Regions from separate parts of the Comamonas odontotermitis genome, predicted to be linked through region 1. Evidence: predicted binding sites of a transcription regulator. Region 1 holds the regulator's gene; the other holds the start of a gene.

Region 1 (10,485 bases):
GGCGTGGTGCCCAGGCGGGTGTCTGCCAGCAATCTGCGCAGCGATGGAGCCAGCCCCATGCGGCCTGCGCGGTGCCAGTCTTCCCAATGGCTGGCGATCACCTCCGTCATGCCGCCATGCAGGGGGCCGGACAGCGCCGCCAGGCCCGCGCCCACGCTTGCATGCAGGCTGGCGCCGGTGGATGCCACCACGCGCGTGGCAAAGCTGGAGGCGTTGAGTTCATGGTCGGCGCACAGCACCAGCGCTTGCCGCAGGATGTTGGCATGGGCCGGGCTTGTCTGCCATATCTGCCCCAGGCGTTTATGCAGTGGGCGCAGGCGCTTTGTTTTTTGTAGCAAATGCAGTTGCTGCGCTGCGCTGGTGACAGGCTGCCCGGCCAGGATTTCTGCCATGCACTGCAGCAGGGCCAGCGGCCAGAGCGTGGCGTGTTCCATCTCGGCCTCCAGGACTTCTGCGCCACCGTACCAGGCCGACAGCGCCCGGGCAGGAGCGCGTGGGAGGTCCCAGTTTGCTATCACTTTGTGAGCTGGTGGCGCTTCTTCATCCAGCGCGACAGGCATTTTCTGATCCCAAAGCAGTGCCGCCACTTCCTCAAGGCTCGCATGCGCGGCCAGCGAGGCCGCCAGATGGCCCCGGTAGTACAGCTGGCCGCCTTCGACCTGGGTGATGGCGGATGCCAGTACCGGCGTCCCCCAATCCAGCGTGGACTGGGCGAGCCGTGCCGGGTTGCGTACCGATTGCCGTTGGATGGCGAGGCGCTGCACATCGGCTCGGGCATACACATGGCCGCGCTGGCCGGACTGGGTCTGTGCGCGCAGCAGGCCACGGCTGACATAGCTGTACAGGCTGGCGCGCTGTACACCCAGCACGGCGGCGGCCTGCTGGCTGCTCAACCAGGGGGAGTCGTCGAGAGGGGCATGAGCGGCGGGAGATGGGCGAGGCATGCGCCATGCTAGCCCACATGGATTGGCCCAATCAAGATTGACGGGGCAGGGCGCAGCGCGTGCAATGGCGGCCAGCACGACCGATTCGCGTGCGCCCTCGCCCATGGAGCCAGAAATGCAAATGTCCCTCGCCACCCCGCCTGCAGATGCGCTGCATCACCGTATTCGCCAAGCCGTGCAGCAGCAGTGGCATGCGGCAGGCCTGTTGGGGGCCCCCGCCCTCGATGCACAGGGGCTGCAACTGGGTGGCGATGGCAGCGGCTACCCCTCCAGCTTTGCGGTAGATGTGGCCGCAGGCGCTTCCGTCGCAGCAGCCACGCTGGCAGCGGCGCAGTTGGGCAGCCTGCGCAGTGGCAGTGCGCTTGCCTGCGCCAGTGTGCAGGTGCCGCATGCCCTGGCAGAAACCACGGGGTACTTCACCCTTGACGGGGTGCAGCCCGATCTGTGGTCGCCCATCTCGGGCCTGTACCCCTGCGGTGCGGCGGTGGGTCAGCCGGGTTGGGTGCGCATCCACGCCAATTTTGACCACCACCGTGATGGCGCATTGCAGCTGTTGGGCTTGCCCATCGGGGCCTCGACGCCAAAACAGGCCGTAGCGCAGGCATTGAATGCGTGGGATGCTATTGATTTTGAAACGCAAGCGGCCGAGCGCGGTTTGGTAGTGGCGGCTGCCCGCACCCCGCAGGAATGGGCAGCCCACCCGCAAAGCGCTGCTGTGGCCGCGCAGCCGCTGGTGCAGATCACGCAGTTGGATGCCGGGCAGCCAGCGTCGCCGCGTGCCTGGCCTGCGCTGCAGAGTGCAGGGCTTCTTTCGGGCATTCGGGTGCTGGACCTGACGCGTATCCTCTCAGGCCCGGTAGCCGCGCGAACGCTGGCTGCGCATGGCGCCGATGTGCTGATGATCAACGGCCCGGGCCTGCCCAACATTGGTGCCATTGCCGATCTGAGCAGGGGCAAGCGCTCGGCCTTGCTCGATTTGAAGTCCGCCGCTGGCAAGGCCCAGTTTGCCAGCCTGCTGGACGGCGCACACGTGCTGCTGCAGGGCTACCATCCCGGCAGCCTGGATGCGTTGGGCTTTGGCCCGCAACAGACGGTGCAGTTGCGCCCCGGCATTGTGTACGCCAGCCTGTCGGCCTATGGGCGCAGCGGGCCGTGGGCAGACCGGCGCGGGTTCGATTCGCTGGTGCAGACGGCCAGCGGCATCAACTGGGCGGAAGGCCAGGCCTTTGAGGGCATTGCAGGCGGCAACGCCAGTGGTGGCAGTGGCGGCCTGCGTGCGCTGCCGATGCAGATTCTGGATTACGCCGCAGGCTTCTGGCTGGCCTTCGGCATCCAGGCCGCGCTGTACCGCCAGGCCACGCAAGGGGGGAGCTGGCATGTGCAGGTATCGCTGGCGCGCACGGCCCAGTGGCTCCGGGAACTGGGGCAGCGGCCTGTGCTGCCGCAAGGGCTTGGCGATACGGCCGAGGGAGGGCATGCAGCCCGAGTAGCGCCTTACCTCGAAACGCTGGCCAGCGGTTTCGGCGTACTGACTGCGGTACGCCACAGCGGCGTGCTGGGTGGTGTGGCCATGCCGTGGCGCTACCCGTCCATGCCGCCGGGCACTGCTGCGCCGCAGTGGTTTTGATCTGTGTGCAGTGATTGCTATGGTTTTGATGCACTGCTGCGCATTGGCAGGGCGAGAAAGGCTCATTTCATGCAAAAAACCTGCGTTTGGAGGGCGTAGATGGTGCTGCATGCAGGCAAGTTGCGTTGGCGGCTTGCCCGGTCTCTCTGGTGGCCGTTGCTTTCGCCCGCATAATGGCGGGCTATGAGCGGCAATACCTTCGGCACCTTATTCACTGTCACCAACTTCGGCGAATCCCACGGCCCGGCCATTGGCTGTGTGATTGATGGCTGCCCCCCGGGCATGGCGCTGTGCGAAGCAGACATCCAGCACGATCTGGACCGTCGCCGCCCCGGTACCAGCAAGTACGTGACGCAGCGCAACGAGCCTGACCAGGTCGAGATTCTCTCGGGCGTCTACGAAGGTAAGACCACCGGCACGCCGATCTCGCTGCTGATCCGCAACACCGACCAGCGCAGCAAGGATTACTCCAATATTGCGCAGAGCTTTCGCCCTGGCCATGCCGACTATGCCTACTGGCACAAGTACGGCATCCGCGATCCGCGTGGCGGCGGCCGCTCGTCTGCGCGCCTGACCGCGCCCACGGTGGCGGCAGGCGCTGTGGCCAAGAAGTGGCTCAGGGAGAAGTTTGGCACCGAGTTCCGTGCCTGCATGCTGCAAGTGGGCGAGGTGGCCCTGCCGTTCGAGAGCTGGGAGCATGTGCCTGACAACCCGTTCTTTGCCCCCGTGGCCGATGTGACGCGCTACGAGGAATACATGGATGCGCTGCGCAAATCGGGCGATTCCTGCGGCGCGTTGATTCGCGTCAACGCCAGCGGCGTGCCCGTGGGCCTGGGCGAGCCGCTGTACGACAAGCTCGATGCGGACATCGCCTACGCCATGATGGGCCTCAATGCCGTCAAGGCCGTGGAGATTGGCGCGGGCTTTGACAGCGTGGCCCAGCGCGGCACCACCCATGGTGATTCGCTCAGCCCCCAGGGTTTTCGCAGCAACAACGCGGGCGGCATTCTGGGTGGCATCAGCACCGGGCAGGACATCGAGATCCGCATCGCAATCAAGCCCACCAGCTCGATCATCAGCCCGCGCGAGTCGATCGATGTCGACGGCAACAGCACCGAAGTCATCACCAAGGGCCGCCATGACCCCTGCGTGGGCATCCGCGCTGCACCCATTGCCGAGGCCTTGCTGGCCATGGTGCTGATGGACCATGTCCTGCGCCACCGCGCGCAGAATGCCGATGTGGTGGTGGGCTTTGGGCCGATTGCCGCGCAGGCCCCTGAGGTTTGATGGAAAAGAGCCTTAGAAGCCCGCCAGCTGTACGCCTGCTGCTATGAAAAAAGCGAACCCGAGGGTTCGCTTTTTTGTTGGAGGGTTGAAAGCAGGGGGCTCAGGGCTTTTTCCTGCCCGTGTCCTTCTTGCCCGTCGCCGGCTTGGTCACCTCATCGACGATGGACTTGAACTGGTCAATATCCTCGAAGCTGCGGTAGACGCTGGCATAGCGGATGTAGGCCACCTTGTCGAGCTTTTGCAGCTCGGTCATCACCAGCTCGCCGATCAGATGGGTCTGCACCTCGCGGGCGCCCAGGCTGCGCAGCTTGTCTTCCACATGTTCGAGCGCCATGTCCACCTTGTCGATGCTGACCGGGCGCTTGCGCAGCGCCAGGCTGAACGAGCCGCGCAGCTTGCTGCGGTCATAGTCGATGCGGCGGCCATCCTTCTTGACGATGGCGGGGAAGCTCACTTCCGGCCGCTCATAGGTGGTAAAGCGCTTCTCGCAGTTGCCACACTGACGCCTGCGCCGGATGAAGCCGCCGTCTTCTGCCACACGGGTTTCGACCACCTGGGTGTCGGGATGGTTGCAGAAGGGGCATTTCATAGGCGCTGGCGGTGTGTCAATCAGCGATACACAGGGAAGCGGGCGGTCAGCTCGTTCACCTTGGCGCGCACGGCGGCGATGTTGGCTTCATCGCGCGGGTTGTCCAGCACGTCGGCAATCAGGTTGGCCGTGAGGCGCGCTTCCTCGTCCTTGAAGCCACGGGTCGTCATCGCGGGGGTGCCGATACGCACGCCGCTGGTCACCATCGGCTTTTCAGGGTCGTTGGGGATGGAGTTCTTGTTGATCGTCATGTGGGCTGCGCCCAGCACGGCTTCTGCTTCCTTGCCGGTAATGCCCTTGGCGCGCAGATCGACCAGCATCACATGGCTTTGCGTGCCGCCGGAGACGATGCGCAGGCCACGCTGGGTCAGCGTTTCAGCCACGATGCGGGCATTGGTCTTGACCTGCTGGGCGTACTGCTTGAACTCGGGTTGCAGCGCTTCCTTGAAGGCCACGGCCTTGGCTGCGATCACGTGCATCAGCGGGCCGCCCTGCAGGCCGGGGAACACGGCGCTGTTGATGGCCTTTTCGTGCTCGGCCTTCATCAGGATCACACCGCCACGGGGGCCGCGCAGGCTCTTGTGGGTGGTGGTGGTCACCACATCGGCGTGGGGCACAGGGTTGGGGTACTCGCCAGCGGCAATCAGGCCGGCGTAGTGGGCCATGTCCACCATGAAGATGGCGCCCACGTCCTTGGCGACCTTGGCAAAGCGAGCGAAGTCGATGGACAGCGAGTAGGCCGAAGCACCGGCAATGATCAGCTTGGGTTTGGTCTCGTGCGCCTTCTTCTCCATGGCGTCGTAGTCCAGCTCTTCCTTCTCATTGAGGCCGTAGGAGACCACGTTGAACCACTTGCCCGAAATATTGAGCGGCATGCCGTGCGTCAGGTGGCCGCCTTCGGCCAGGCTCATGCCCATGATGGTGTCGCCGGGCTTGAGGAAGGCGAGGAACACGGCTTCATTGGCCGAGGCGCCGCAATGGGGCTGCACGTTGGCGGCTTCTGCGCCAAACAGTTCCTTGACGCGGTCGATGGCCAGCTTCTCGGCAATGTCCACATACTCGCAGCCGCCGTAGTAACGCTTGCCGGGATAGCCTTCTGCGTACTTGTTGGTCAGCTGGGTGCCCTGGGCCCACATCACGGCGGGCGATGCATAGTTTTCGCTGGCGATCAGCTCGATGTGCTGTTCTTGGCGCTGGTTTTCGGCCTGGATGGCCGCAAAGAGTTCGGCGTCGGTCTGTTCGACAAGAATGTTACGGTGGTACATGACGGTCGGTTGAGTCAGAAGTAACCCCCTGCCCGCCAGAAGCTGGCGATAGAAAGCAAGGGCTGCCCAGGCGCACGGCTAACACGTGGCAAGACACAGGCGGTGATCGTGGCACCGTAGTCCCTCGCACGGTACGCTCCCCGGTGGTTGCTGCAGGGCAGGCCTGCGTTCCACGTCAACAATCTGGTTGCTCAGATGTCTATCGCCAGTCGCGTACCCGGCTAGTGTAGCCGAGGCTTGGCAGACTGTAACTTCTACTGGACTAAATGCCCGGGCAAAGAAAAAGCACCCCGCAGGGTGCCCGTTTCATATCCAGAGCTGTCCAGTGGCCGCACCGGCCATCAGGAGCCCATGGCCACGGTCGTGGACTCGGTCTTGGCAGGCTGTGCCGTAGCGGCGCCAGCCTTGTCCACCAATGCTACAGTTGCAGTAGCGCTGTCTGCTGGTGCTGCAGGCACTGGGGCCTTGTTTTGCACTGCAGGCATGGTGACGGCCGGTACGCTCGCCTTGGCAGACAACGATGGCTTGGCTGCGGGCTCTGCAGGGTTGCTGCGGCCATTGGCCACCTGCTTGATGCGGAAGTGCTCGGCCATCACCTTGGCAGCGTAGCCGCCGTCGTCGGGCAGGTTGGCAGCGCCCACATAGTATTTCAGACCGCCTTCAAGGGAGCCGGCGCGCTGAATGCATTCCTGCAGCACCTTCACGCCCACGCGCAGGTTGGTCACCGGGTCGAATGCGGCAAAGTGGCCGCCAAAGTGTTCGTACTTGTCGGTGTGGATCTTGGTCATCACCTGCATCAGGCCCTGGGCACCCACCGAGCTTTGCGCGAAGGGGTTGAAGCTCGATTCCACAGCCATGATGGCCAGGATCAGGGTCGGGTCGAGCTTGGTTTCCTTGCCGACCTGAAAGGCTTCGGAGACCAGCACTGCCAGTGGCTCGGGCGCCACACGGTACTTTTTGGCCAGCCAGTAGGCCACGGCTGCCTGGTTCTTAGGCAGTTGCTGTGGGTTGGTGGCCGTAGCGCGGTCCACCGCGGCAATGATGCTGGCATCCGTGCTGCCGGTGCTGTCGGCCACGGCATCGGCTGCGCTTTCCTGGCGTGCCTGCAGCCAGGTGCGCAGGTAGTCTTCCCCTGCATTGCGCAGATCTGCGCGCGAAAACAGGGTGAGCGCACAGAACGCCACCAACAAACCAACCAATGCCAAACTGTTGTGGGCCATGGCCACAATGCCATGGGCTAAGGTGCTGCCCAAAGAGCGCGCACCGGCAGCCACTTTCGCGGAAGCCGTCATACCAATGATTCCTTTCTCTGTCCTGCCGTCCCGATCACCGCCGTGGTGGGGTTGAAGACTGGCAGGTGGCGCAACACCGTCCTGTGTGGCACCAATCAGGCTGCCCGCTGCTTTGCAGGCGACCCTTGTCGTTTCATGCACGCTGCTTGCGTGTCAGGGGCTACGATCAAAACACCACGTGGGTGTGACTAAAAATTCAGCAAAAAATGCAATGGGACGAATTCTAGAAGCTCGCTTAATAAACAGTCAACACTATAGAATTCAAAATTAAGACAAAAAAGTAGTAAAAAAACGTGTATAGCAACCCGCCGCAGCGGACCCATGTGCACGGTAGGGCAGGGTGGATTGGGTCTCCACAGCCTAGTAAAAACCCGCATCTGTGGCCGCAATCGTTGTGGGCAGCTTTTGGCGGGTCATAGCCATAAACCATAAGATTGGTTATTTTTCATTGGCATAAGCAATCATTTGAAACCTCGATATTCCATATAAAGTTTCTTGCTTGGATGCTATGAAGTTATGAGTGCGTGAAGGCCAAAGTCTGCACGGCCTGCCCGCCGATGTATTCCGGAGTTGATGTTGGAAAAGAGGCACGGTTGCCTGGCGGCACCGGGTTGAGGTTTCGTGAGCAGCCTGTAGCCAGCGAGTGGCCCTTGCAGCGCCTTCCATGGCGATTGCAAACCATGTTTGGTAAGCGCATATTTGCTATAAATTATGGGTAAAAATACCCAATAACCTGTTGCCTTCTCGGGTCTATAGGTTATTTTGCCAGGGTAAATTCAAGGTTTGAACGCATCAAGGCGGGCTTGCGGGGCGGTGGAAGGCTGCCATTTGTCCAAAAAATGGCTTATGCAACGCTGTTCATCGACAAAAAATGGGCAGAAGATGCGATGGGAGTGCCTCTGATGTAACAGTGGTAAATGGTTGGTAGCGGTTCGGTGGGAATCCGGGAGCCCGCGGGAGCCTTGTGGCGCATGGCGGGAGGGCTGGTCTTTCCCAAGGTATTTGTCCGTCCCTCTATATATAGAGGAGCGAATAGCTTTCTCCTGGGAGAGGCGAGGATGGGCCCTGATGCTTTGAACGATTGTGAAAAGGTGGCTCGCGCTGGCGTTGATTCGCTGTGCTGCTATCTATTTAGATGGTTCTTTGGGCACAATGCGGGTGTCGACCCTGATTGAGGACTTTCGCCGTGAGCGAACAACAAAAATCCCAAAAGAAAACGGGCGCAGGCCTGCGCTGGCTGCGCCGCCTCGCGTGGTGTGTGGTGGCGCTTCTGGCGCTGTGGGCGCTGTCATGGCTGGCCTTGCCGTGGCTGCTGCGCACCCAAGGCGAAAAGATCGCCTCCGAAAAGCTGGGCCGCGCGGTGCATATCGGTGCGGTGGAATTCAAACCCTGGTCTCTGGAGCTGACGGTGCGCGACTTGCAGGTTGCGGGGCCCGCGCCAGGCAGCGAACCCCAGTTCGCTGTGGACCGCGTGTATGTCGATGCCGATATCCAGTCGGTCTTCCGTCTGGCTCCCGTGCTCGATGCCATCCAGATCGACAAGCCCGTGGTGCGCGTGGCGCAGACAGCGCCCGGCAAGTTCGACTTTGACGACATCGTTGCCAGGCTGAAGGACCCGAATTCGCCCCCCGATGATGGCAAGACCGCGCACTTTGCGCTCTACAACATCGAGCTCAAGGACGGGCAGGTGCTGTTCCGCGATGACACCGTGGGCCAGACCCATGACCTGAGCAGCCTGCACCTGGGCATTCCGTTCGTCAGCAACCTGGAATCCAAGCGTGAGATCAAGGTGGTGCCGCAGCTCTCCTTTGGTCTCAATGGCAGCCAGTTTGCCAGCCAGGCCGAATCGACGCCGTTTACCGACGATCGCAAGACCGACGCGAGCTTTGCGATCAAGGACCTCGATCTCAAGCCGTATCTGGGCTACATCCCGGCTTCCGTTCCCGTCAAGCTGGTATCCGGCGTGCTGAATGCCAATCTGAAAGTGGCCTTTGAACAGACGGACAAGGCTGCCGTCAAGCTGAGTGGTGACGTGCATGCCTCCGGCGTGCAGGTGCATGACGCCAGCAACGACGAGCTGCTGGCCTGGAAGCAACTGGATGTGCAACTGGCCGACGTGCAGCCGCTGGCCGGGCAGGTACACATCGCCCAGGTGGCGCTGGATGGTGCGCAACTCTCGCTCAAGCGCGGCAAGGATGGCAAGCTGCGCCTGCTGGATGCGCAAGGCGAGCCGCTGGAGGCCAAGGCTACAACGGCGAATGAGTCCAAGAATGCTACTGAAAAAGTAGCAGATGGCGCAGCGCCAACGCGAGAAAATGGCATAAAAGATGCCAAAAGTACGACCGAGAAGCCGGTTGGCACTGAAGCGGTCGCAGCCAGTACATCTGCTGCAGAGCCCGCAGCGCAGGCCAGTTCTGCAGGCGAAGCTGCCAGCCCGTCGAAGACTGCCAAGGTAGCCAAGGCCGCCGCATCCCCGGGTGGCGCAGGCAAGCCCGCATGGAATGTGGTGGTGGACGAGGTCCAACTCAAGCATGTGCAAGGCCTGTGGGTGGACGAGAGCGTGCCTGTGCCAGCGCGCGTCCAGCTCAATGATTTTGCAATGACGGCCAGCAAGATTGCCTGGCCCTTCAAGGAACCGTTTGCCTTCCAGGGCGAATCGGGCCTGTCGGGTGACAAGGGTGTTCCGTCATCGGGGCACATTGCCTTCAGCGGCAAGGCCACCGACCAGGCCGCCGAGGTGGAGGTGAAGACCACCGCACTGCCGTTGCAACTGGGCGCGTCCTACCTGACCGGCGTGATCGAGCCGGGCCTGCTGGGCAGTATCGACAGCGAAATGCAGCTGCACTGGCTGGGCGAGGCTGTGCAGTTGACGCTGGCGCAACTCACCGTGTCGGACGTTGCCTTGCAATGCAACAGCAAGGCCAACTGCGCAGCGCTCCACGGCCCCGCTGTGGGCCTCAAGGGCAAGGACAACCTGCTGGAGCTGCAGCAGCTTCTGGTCAAGGACGCCACGCTCGATACCGCCAAGCAGCAGGTCGTGGTGGGCTCGGTGGAGTTGCTCAAGCCCGTACTGGGCGTGTCGCGTGACAAGAGCGGCCGCATGATGTTCGAAGACTGGCTGCCCGCCACCAAGGCGGCCAAGGCAGAAAAATCAGAAAAACTGGAAAAGGACGCGAAAAAGCCCGCCGCCAAGGACGCCACGGCAGACAAGCCGTGGGATGTGCAGCTCTCGCGCATTGCAGTAAAGGGCGCCAGTGTTGCCTACCAGGACGAATCCACACCGCGCAAGGTGGCAGTGCGGCTGGCGGATTTTGATGTGGAACTGCGGGATTACGCACCGCTGGCGGTCAAGGCCAAGCCATCGCCGTTGAAGGTATCGGGCCGCATTGCCACGGGCCGCGCCGAGCCAGGGCGGCTGGTGTGGGATGGCAGCCTGGGCATGAGCCCGCTGTCGGCTGCAGGGCGCCTGAACCTGAGCCAG
Region 2 (10,485 bases), 2.1 Mb from region 1:
CCGGCTGGTGACGTCTGCAAAGGTGGAGCCCTCTTTGGTGGCTGCGCCCAATTTTGTAGCCGAGATGGACGCGGTGGCAATGCCTGCTGCTGACGCACAGGCGGAGCCGGGCTTTGTCCGTGACGCTAAACGCCGGGCCTTTTGGGGGCAGCCGTGGGTTCTGGCAGTGTCCGGCCTGTGCGCGGTACTGCTCTTGGCAGTGTTGCTGATCCAGGTAGGGATCGCGCAACGCGATCGTCTGGCCATGCTGTATCCACAATGGCGTCCGGCGCTGGAGAAGATCTGCCAGACGGCGGGTTGCCAGATTGGGCTGCCGCGCCAGTTGCAAAGTGTCTCCATTGACAGCACCACCTTCAATCCGATGGGCCCCGGCCAGTTCAGGCTGACCGTGGTGCTGCGCAACGCGGCAGATCATGCCGTGGCCATGCCGGCGCTGGAGCTGAGCCTGAACGATGCCGCAGAAAAGCTGGTGCTGCGCCGCGTGCTGAGCGCTGCAGATCTGCAGGCCCCCGCACAGTTGCCCGCCCATGGTGAATGGACGGGAGTGGTCGCCCTCGGGGTGGCGGATCGCGGCCAGGAAGTGGTAGGTTACCGTGTGCAGGCCTTCTACCCCTGAAAACGACACCTGCGCGCATGACCTGTGTGCACGCTCCGTGCGCTACCTATTTGTTTGATTGAAAAGGATTGGATTTACATGGCCTCGCTGATTTGCGGTTCGCTTGCGTTTGACAACATCATGACCTTTGATGGCCGTTTTGCCGACCAGATCATGCCCGAGCAGATCCACATTCTGAACGTATCGTTCCTGGTGCCCACCTTGCGCCGCGACTTTGGCGGCTGCGCCGGCAATATTGCCTACGCCCTGCAACTACTGGGTGGCAAGCCGCTGCCCATGGCCATGCTGGGCGATGATGGCGATGGTTATCTGGCGCACATGCAACACCTGGGTATCGATACCCGCTTTGTGAAGAAGCTGGAAGATACCTACACCGCCCAATGCATGATCACTACCGACCTGGACAACAACCAGATCACTGCCTTTCACCCTGGGGCGATGATGCAGGCGCATCAAAACCAGATCACCAAGGATTGCGGTGCAGCCATTGGCATCGTGGCGCCTGATGGGCGCGATGCCATGCTGCAGCATGCCGAGCAACTGCATGCCGCAGGCATCCCTTTTGTATTCGATCCTGGTCAGGGTCTGCCGATGTTCAATGGCGAGGAGCTGTGCCACTTCATCAGCCTGGCGACCTGGGTGACGGTGAATGACTACGAAGGCAAGATGCTGAGCGATCGTACCGGGCTGTCGTTCGAAGAGATTTCCAAACAGGTCAAGGGGCTTATGGTGACCTTGGCAGCCGAAGGCTGCGCGCTTTGGGAAAACGGCGTGCAGACCCATGTGCCAGGCACCCAGGCCAAGACCGTGGTCGATCCCACCGGTTGTGGCGATGCCTGGCGCGGTGGGCTGCTGTGGGGCCTGGAAAACGGCCGCACCTTGCACGATTGCGTGGTATTGGGCAATCGCATGGGGGCGCTCAAGATCGCATCGCGCGGCCCGCAGAACTACACGCTCGATTTCGATCCGGCAGCGGTGTAAGAATGATCCAGAGCTCCTGAAGGGGTTGGGTCCGCATTGGATACCGCGTTGCAACGGCCCATGTCAAAACAACCCCAGGAGTTGCCAGCTTGCAGGTGGGCATTGGGTTGACTCCATGCCTGCAAATGCAAGACAGCTGAGGCTGGTACTTGCACCACGTGGCTGATATCTGATGCAGCAAAAACAAAACCGGCTTGAAGCCGGTTTTGTTTTGAGAAGCCGCGTGCTCTTATTGAGGGCGGTTGCTGGTTGGGAAGGGCCAGGCTGCGTTGGTGCTCAGCACGGTCTTCACAGGCTCTGCGGATGCAGCAGCAGCAGGCGCTGCAGCAGGGGCAGGCTTTGCGGAAGCCTTCTTGGCAGGAGCAGCCTTCTTTGCAGCAGGCTTGGCGGCAGCTTTTGCTGCGGGCTTTGCTGCAACTGCCTTCTTGGCTGGAGCCGCCTTCTTTGCCGCAGGCTTTGCAACTGGCTTGGCTGCAGGCTTTGCAGCAGGTTTAGCTGCAGCAGCCTTCTTGGCTGGAGCTGCCTTCACTGCGGCCTTTTTGGCCACCACTTTGACGGCGGCCTTCTTTGCAGGAGCCTTGGCAGCAACAGCCTTCTTGGCGGGTGCTGCCTTCTTCACTGCTGGCTTGGCAGCGGTCTTTTTGGCGACGGCCTTGGTTGCAGCCTTTTTCGCTGCAGGCTTGGCTGCTGCCTTCTTTGCTGGAGCCGCTGCCTTCTTGGCAGGTGCTGCAGCCTTCTTGGCTACGGCCTTGGTGGCAGCCTTCTTTGCTGCTGGCTTGGCGGCGGCCTTGCTTGCAGAAGCCTTCTTGGCAGGTGCTGCAGCTTTCTTGGCTACCGGCTTAGCGGCGGCCTTTTTGGCTGCTGGCTTGGCAGCAGCTTTTTTGGTGCTTGCTGCCTTGGCTGCAGGTTTGGCTGCTGCCTTGGTTGCAGTCTTCTTGGCCGCTGGCTTGGCAGCGGCGGCCTTGACGGCCTTGGGCTTTGCTGCGGCCTTGGGGGCAGCAGCCTTGGTAGTTGCAGCCTTCTTAGCAGTTGCCTTGGTGTCTGCAGACTTCTTGCTTGCTTTGGACGTTGCCATGCTCTTCTCCTTCGGTCAATTTAGAAAGCAGACTTCATGCCTGATTGAATTCGACACGAAGTTTTGATAGCAAACTGAATTGTGCATCAGCTGCTAGCAACTGTCATAGTGCAAACCTCAATAAAGACGCCAAATTTCACAGTTTTCTATCAGGAAAACCACATTTTTCTTGGGTTCGCACTTTCAATGCTCTTCAATCCCACGACAACGCACCACCAGACTGGTATTCGATGACGCGTGTTTCGAAGAAATTTCTTTCCTTTTTCAGATCGATCATCTCGCTCATCCATGGGAACGGATTCTCTTCGTTGGGGAACAATGCCTCCAATCCGATCTGCGTGGCCCGGCGGTTCGCGATGTAGCGCAGGTAGCCTTTGAACATCGAGGCATTCATGCCCAGCACGCCGCGCGGCATGGTGTCTTCGGCGTACGCATATTCGAGGTCGACGGCCTTGAGGAACAGTGCCTTGATTTCGTCCTTGAACGCGGGCGTCCACAGGTGCGGGTTCTCCAGCTTGAGCTGGTTGATGAGGTCGATGCCGAAGTTGCAGTGCATCGATTCATCGCGCAGGATGTACTGGTACTGCTCGGCGGCACCGGTCATCTTGTTCTGCCGGCCCAGTGCCAGAATCTGCGTGAAGCCCACGTAGAAGAAGAGGCCCTCCATGAGGCAGGCGAAGACGACCAGGCTCTTGAGCAGGGTCTGGTCGGTCTCGGGCGTGCCGGTATGGAAGTCCGGGTCCATGATCGCTTCGATGAACGGGATCAGGAACTCGTCCTTGTCGCGGATCGATTTGACTTCGTTGTAGGCGTTGAAAATCTCGCCTTCGTCCAGGCCCAGGGACTCGACGATGTATTGGTAGGCGTGCGTGTGGATCGCTTCCTCGAATGCCTGGCGCAGCAGGAACTGGCGGCATTCGGGGGCGGTGATGTGGCGGTAGGTGCCCAGCACGATATTGTTGGCCGCAAGCGAGTCGGCGGTGACAAAGAAGCCCAGGTTGCGCTTGACGATGCGGCGCTCGTCTTCCGTCAGGCCATCGGGCGACTTCCACAGCGCGATGTCGCGCGTCATGTTCACTTCCTGCGGCATCCAGTGGTTGGCGCAGGTGGCGAGGTACTTTTCCCAAGCCCATTTGTACTTGAACGGAACGAGCTGGTTCACGTCGGTCTTGGCGTTGATGATGCGCTTGTCGGCGGCATTGACACGCTTGTGGGTACTGGCAGTACCGCTGCCTGCCTGGGGCATGGCTGCGGTGGCTTGCGATTCTTCTTCAAAACTCAGCATTTAGTTCTCTCCATCTGCGTTGCTGGCTGACGCACGGGCCACGGATTATTGGGATGGCGCGTGCGTGGATGGCTAAAGGTTTACTGGCAGGCTTCGCAGCCGGGGTCGTCAATCGCGCAGAACTTGACGTCGGTGGCCGGGGCCTGCGAACGGGCCGCTGCGGCAGCGGCATCCAGTGCGCTCACGGTGGCAGCGGGCGCGGCGCCCGCGCTGGGCACTGCATTGAGCACACGACTTTGCACGGTGGACTTTTCGACTTGTGTGGCGCTGGTGGTGCGCAGGTAGTAGGTGGTCTTGAGGCCACGTACCCAGGCGAGCTTGTAGGTGTCGTCCAGTTTCTTGCCGGATGCGCCTGCAATATAGATATTGAGGCTCTGGGCCTGGTCGATCCATTTCTGGCGGCGCGACGCGGCTTCCACCAGCCAGACGGGCTCGACTTCGAATGCGGTGGCGTACAGAGCCTTGAGCTCGTGCGGAACGCGATCGATCGGGCGCAGTGATCCATCAAAGTGTTTCAGGTCCATCACCATCACTTCGTCCCACAGACCCAGGCGCTTGAGGTCGCGCACCAGGTACTGGTTGATGACGGTGAATTCACCCGACAGGTTGGATTTGACGGACAGGTTGCCGAAGGATGGCTCGATCGATGCGTCGACGCCGACGATGTTCGAGATGGTCGCCGTGGGCGCGATGGCAACGCAGTTGGAGTTGCGCATGCCGTCCTTGGCAATTTTCTTACGCAGGGCTTCCCAGTCCAGGCGTGCGCTGCGGTCCACCTGTACATAGTCTGCATTGCCACGGGTCTGGGCCAGCATGTCCAGCGTATCGGGCGGCAGGATGCCCTGGCTCCAGAGCGAGCCCTGGTAGCTGGAGTACACGCCGCGCTCCTTGGCCAGCTCGGTCGACGCCCAGTAGGCGTAGTAGCACACGGCTTCCATCGATTCGTCGGCAAATTGCACGGCGGCATCACTGGCATAGGGAATGTGCAACTGGTACAGGCTGTCTTGGAAAGCCATGATGCCAAGGCCGACCGGGCGGTGGCGCATGTTGGAGTCACGCGCCTTGTCCACGGCGTAGTAGTTGATGTCGATGACGTTGTCGAGCATGCGCATGGCGGTATTGACCGTCTTTTTCAGCTTGTCCTGGTCCAGCTGCTTGCCGCCGTTGCCATCGTCCTTGATATGGCGGGCCAGGTTGACCGAGCCCAGGTTGCAGACAGCGGTTTCGGTGTCACTGGTATTGAGCGTGATCTCGGTGCACAGATTGGAGGAGTGCACCACGCCGGCGTGCTGCTGGGGTGAACGCACGTTGCAGGCATCTTTGAAGGTGATCCAGGGATGGCCGGTCTCGAACAGCATCGACAGCATCTTGCGCCACAGGTCGACAGCAGGCAGGGTTTTGGAGAGTGCAATTTCTCCGGTGGCAGCCTTGGCTTCGTAGGCGGTGTAGGCCTTCTCGAACGCGGCGCCGAACAGGTCATGCAGATCCGGCACATCGGATGGCGAGAACAGGGTCCAGCTGCCTTTTTCCATCACACGCTTCATGAACAAGTCGGGAATCCAGTTGGCCGTGTTCATGTCATGGGTGCGGCGGCGGTCATCGCCGGTGTTCTTGCGCAACTCCAGGAATTCTTCGATGTCCAGGTGCCAGGTTTCCAGGTAGGTGCAGACCGCGCCCTTGCGCTTGCCGCCCTGGTTCACGGCCACGGCCGTGTCATTGACCACCTTGAGGAAAGGCACCACGCCCTGCGATTCGCCATTGGTGCCCTTGATGCGGGCACCCAGGGCCCGCACGCGCGTCCAGTCGTTGCCCAGGCCGCCAGCAAACTTGGACAGCAGTGCGTTCTCACGGATGGCGTCATAGATGCCGCCCAGATCGTCGGGGACCGTGGTCAGGTAGCAGGAGGAGAGCTGCGAGCGTTGCGTGCCGCTGTTGAACAGCGTAGGCGTGGAAGACATGAAGTCGAACGACGACAGCAGCTCATAGAACTCGATGGCGCGCGCATTGCGGTCCTTCTCGTTGAGCGCCAGGCCCATGGCCACGCGCATGAAGAAGGCCTGGGGCAGCTCGATGCGCTGCTTTTTGACGTGCAGGAAATAGCGGTCATACAGCGTCTGCAGGCCCAGGTAGTCGAACTGCTGGTCACGCTCGGCGTTCAGGGCCGAGGCGAGGCGCGGCAGGTCGAAATTCAGCATGTCGGGGTTGAGCAGGTCGTGCTCTACGCCCTTGGCGATGTAGCCTGGGAAGTAGGCAGCATAGGCCGCGCCCATGTCGGAGGCTGCCACATCCTGGCCCAGGATTTCGCGCGTGATGGTGTGCAGCAGCAGCCGAGCGGTCACAAAGGTGTAGTCAGGCTCTTTTTCGATCAGGGTGCGGGCGGCCAGGATGGAGGCTTTGAAAACCTCGTCCATGTTCATGCCATCGTACAGATTGCGCAGGGTCTCGCTGAGCACCGGCGCAGGGTCCACATCCTGGCCCAGGCCCTGACAGGCAGCGGTGATGCGGTCGTGCAGCTTTTTCACATCCAGCACCACGCGCTGGCCCTTGTCCAGCACGTGGAGCTCCGGTTGGGCGGGCGCGTGCTCGGCGTGCAACTGTGCGCGTTCCTGGTTGCGGCGCTCGCGGTACAGCACATAGGCGCGCGCCACTTCATGGTTGCCGCTGCGCATCAGGCCCAGTTCCACCTGGTCCTGCACATCCTCAATATGGAAGGTACCGCCGCCAGGGCGTGAGCGCATCAGGGCGCGAACCACAGTGTGAGTGAGGTTCTCCACCACTTCGCGCACGCTGGCTGATGCGGAGCCCTGGGTGCCATGCACCGCCAAAAAGGCTTTCATCATGGCGGTGGTGATCTTTGGCGGCTCGAAAGGAACGACGGCACCGTTCCGGCGAATGATCTGGTAGTCGGGAAGAACGGTGAAACCGTCAATCGTGCGCTTGCTGGAGTCCTGTTGTGTCAGTTCGGCGGAAAGCGAGTCGGCGTTCATGTTGTCCTCTCTGAAACTCTTGAAAAAAACCGGTAGAAAATCGAAAAAAGCGACGTCAGCAGGAACCCGCAGGAAAGGGCTGGGAACGCTCGGGACACTACATATAGTGTCTGGCGGCCTGTTGAACACTACCTATAGTGTACTTCGCAATATATGGAAATGAGTCGTGACAAATTGTGATAAAGCTGTCTGCGTTGCATCGCAGCATGCGCGGCAATGCGCGCCGATGCATGTTTTCGGTGTGCGAATGCAGCGCTGGTGCGTGCTTGCAGGGAAAAGCGGGCCTCACATCGGGCAATGCATGGCCTGCATGCGATTGAAAAAAATGTTGGCCGCGAGTGGCAACGACAGACGGCGTGTGGCGTCCATGCCAAGCGTGCAGTTATGCACGCGTTCCTGATGGGGCGGGTGCCGCCAAGGGCTTTGAAAATGCAGAAGGAGCGTAGCTAGACGGTACCTGGCGGAAACATGGCCCGGGGCCAGTTCAGCATCTGTTGCAACTGAGGCCAGACGAAGCCGCTGCCCGGATCCTGCTTGCGTCCCGGGGCCACATGTTCATGCCCCGCAATCTGACGGATTGAGTATTCATCTTCGACATGCTGGCAGACCTGAGCCAAGGCCGCATATTGCGCTGCCTCGAAAGGCAGGCCCTCCAGGCCCTCCAGTTCAATGCCGATGGAGTAGTCGTTGCAGCGCTCACGCCCCTGCCAACTGGACGCACCTGCATGCCAGGCTCGGTCATTGCAGCTTACAAACTGCCAGACGGTGCCAACTCGGGTGATAAAGAAGTGCGAAGACACCTTCAGCCCGCGGATGCCTTGAAAATAAGGATGTGCGTCCCAGTCCAGCTGGTTCACAAAAAGGCGCTGTACGTCTCCGGTGCCATAGATGCCGGGGGGCAGGCTGATCGAATGCAGTACCAGCAGGTCAATGTCCGTGGCTGCAGGCCGAGGGCCGAAATTGGGTGACGGACAGTGGGTGGCCATTTGTAGCCATCCGGCATCCCAGGCTGATGGCAATTGCGATGCGCGTGGGGCGGGCGTCACTGGTGAGGAACTCCGTCATGCGTATCTGCGATGTGCAGCCGCTCCATCCGGTAGCGGATTTGCCGCAGGCTGATGCCCAGGCGCGCTGCCGCCGCTGTGCGGTTGAAGCCGAATTCGCGCAGTGCCCGCACCAGTATGTCTCGCTCCAGCTCGTCCATCCAGGTTTGCAGATCCTGGGGCAGGTCTTGGTCGCAAGGGTAGGTATTGCCGGGGATGGGCGGCGCAGTTGCTGCGCCAACGGCCAAAGGCAGAGAGGCCGGTGTTGCGGAGGGTTCTGGCAACCGGAATGCCGCTTGCGCAGCGGGTGGCGGGGCTGCATTGGCCGGGTCTGGCTGCCAGGCTTTTGCTGGCTGGTCTATTTTCAGCAGTGATCCGTCGCTCAAGGCGACCGAGCGCAGCAATAGGTTCTCCAGCTCGCGCACATTGCCAGCCAGCGGGTAGGCCGCAATGGTGGCGAGGGCCTCTTCCGTCAGCTGGTAGGCGGGCTGGCCGTGGTCTTGCGCAATGCGCTGCAGCAACACGGTGCACAACTGAGGCAGGTCCTCACGCCGCTCGCGCAGAGGCGGAATCACGATCTCGATGACATTGAGTCGGTAGTACAAGTCCTGGCGAAAGCGCCCTTGCGCCACATCGGCCGCCAGGTCACGGTGCGTGGCGCTGACGATGCGGACATCGACAGCTTCTTCCTGCTGACCACCGAGGGGGCGGATTTTTCGCTCCTGAATCGCCCGCAGCAATTTGGCTTGCATGGCCAGCGGCAGTTCGCCGATCTCGTCAAGAAACAGGGTACCTCCATGCGCGGCCTGGAAAAAACCTTCCCGGTCCTGGGCTGCGCCGGTGTAGGAGCCCTTCTTGGCGCCAAAGAATTCGGCTTCCAGCAGCGCTTCCGGGATCGCACCGCAGTTGACGGCCACCATCGGGCCCGCAGCGCGCTGGCTGTGGGAGTGCAGGGCCTGGGCGACCAGTTCCTTTCCAGTACCGGATTCGCCGCGCACCAGAATGGGCGCCATGCTGCTGGCCACCTTGGCGATTCGCTCACGCACCTGCTGCATGGCTGGTGACTGGCCCACCAGCTCCTTGGCTGGAGCTGTTGCCGCTGCCGGGGATCGGGCACTGCTGTCGCCTGCCGGTGCTTGTTGCACGGGAGAGGGACTGGGCAGGCCCTGGCGCGCGGATGCGACAACCTGGCGGAATTGTTTGAGATCGACCGGTTTGGTGAGGTAGTCGAAGGCGCCTTCCCGCAAGGCGGCGATGGCATTTTCGGCCGAGCCATAGGCGGTGATGACGATGGCGCGCTCACTGCGCCCCTGGCTGCGCAGCGTCTGCAGCAGCTCCATGCCCAGGCCATCGGGCAGTCGCATGTCGGTGATCAGGATATCGAACTGCTGCTGCTGCAATTGGGACTGCGCTTCCTGCACCGAGCCAGCCGTATGCACGCGGTAGCCCTCACGCAGCAGCGTCAGTTCATACAGCGTGCGCAGGTCGGGCTCATCGTCCACGACCAGAACGGAGGTATTTTCAAAACTCATATCGGCAGCAGGCGCTCAAGAGATGGTTGTGCAACGGAGTTGGCAGCCCTGCGGAACTGCACGATGAAAGCATTCCCATCGCGTATATTCGAGTGACGGGCGCTTTGTCTTTCATAGCGGATCATAGCGCCGTGGCGGGTGCACAGCTCCCGGCAGATGTACAGACCAAGTCCGCTCGAGCGGCTCTCCGACGAGAAAAAGGGCTCGAACAAGTGCTTCTCGATGGTCGGCTCGATGGGCTGACCGTCGCTCCACACTACCATGGTGGCCGTGCCGGCCAGGGTGCTGGAGGTGGTTACCTGCAAGGCATCGGCATGGTCGCTGCGGTAGCGTTGCGCATTGTTGAGCAGGTTGTACAGCAGTTGGCGCAGATGCCCTGTGTCAAATGCCACCAGACTGCCCTCGGCATGCAGGGACAGCGCCACTTGGTGCGCGGCTGGCGCGAGCGCCATCCAGTCATTGCAGATTTCGTAGACGGTGTCGTCCAGCAGTACGGCTTCGCCTTCTCCGGGCTGTATCTGGTTATGCACCCGAGCGATGTCCAGAATGTCTTCCGCAATCCTTCCAAGGCGTTGGGCGTTCTGTTCGACCATATAGGTGAGGCGCTTGAGGTTGGGGTCGGTCAGGTCTTCGTCCAGCAACGCATTGGCCTGGGTAATGGCTGCGAGCGGGTTGCGGATTTCGTGTGCCACAGCAGCCGACATACGCCCCATGGCAGCCAGCTTTTCGGTGCGCAGGCGCGCTTCCATTTCACGCAGGTCATGGAGGAAAACGAGGCACAACGGGTCATTGTCCGCGCTGTCGATGGTGCCCAATCCCGGTAGCGGGTGGGTCAGCCAGGTTCGGACGTGCAGGCCGACGGGGGCGGAGCCTGGCGCGATCAAGGCCTGATCGCTGGAGATGGCTTCGCCATTGCGAAAGGTGTCGTTGATCTGGTGCACCACGCCTTGCCATGCCGGCAGTAGC

What was found. The regulator NrdR, encoded in region 1, represses ribonucleotide reductase genes. The targets are predictions, from matches to a motif close to CACNANATNTNGTG.
Region 2: a site for NrdR is predicted at 7,040-7,053, ahead of LAD35_RS03315 (ribonucleoside-diphosphate reductase subunit alpha). Genes of this name have one in related genera too.

The regions. Positions count from the first base shown of each region.
Region 1 is NZ_CP083451.1:3,079,705-3,090,189, reverse strand. Features, by position in the region: gene LAD35_RS14240 (citrate synthase family protein) at 1-944, opposite strand, end outside; gene LAD35_RS14235 (CoA transferase) at 1,060-2,571, shown strand; gene aroC (chorismate synthase) at 2,755-3,858, shown strand; gene nrdR (transcriptional regulator NrdR) at 3,959-4,447, opposite strand; gene glyA (serine hydroxymethyltransferase) at 4,468-5,712, opposite strand; ZMP/ZTP riboswitch at 5,770-5,935, opposite strand; gene LAD35_RS14215 (lytic transglycosylase domain-containing protein) at 6,054-7,004, opposite strand; gene LAD35_RS14210 (DUF748 domain-containing protein) at 8,191-10,485, shown strand, end outside.
Region 2 is NZ_CP083451.1:729,017-739,501, forward strand. Features, by position in the region: gene LAD35_RS03295 (DUF3426 domain-containing protein) at 1-616, shown strand, start outside; gene LAD35_RS03300 (carbohydrate kinase family protein) at 695-1,597, shown strand; gene LAD35_RS03305 (hypothetical protein) at 1,827-2,672, opposite strand; gene LAD35_RS03310 (ribonucleotide-diphosphate reductase subunit beta) at 2,866-3,918, opposite strand; gene LAD35_RS03315 (ribonucleoside-diphosphate reductase subunit alpha) at 4,038-6,944, opposite strand; gene ampD (1,6-anhydro-N-acetylmuramyl-L-alanine amidase AmpD) at 7,391-7,990, opposite strand; gene LAD35_RS03325 (sigma-54-dependent transcriptional regulator) at 7,987-9,519, opposite strand; gene LAD35_RS03330 (ATP-binding protein) at 9,516-10,485, opposite strand, start outside.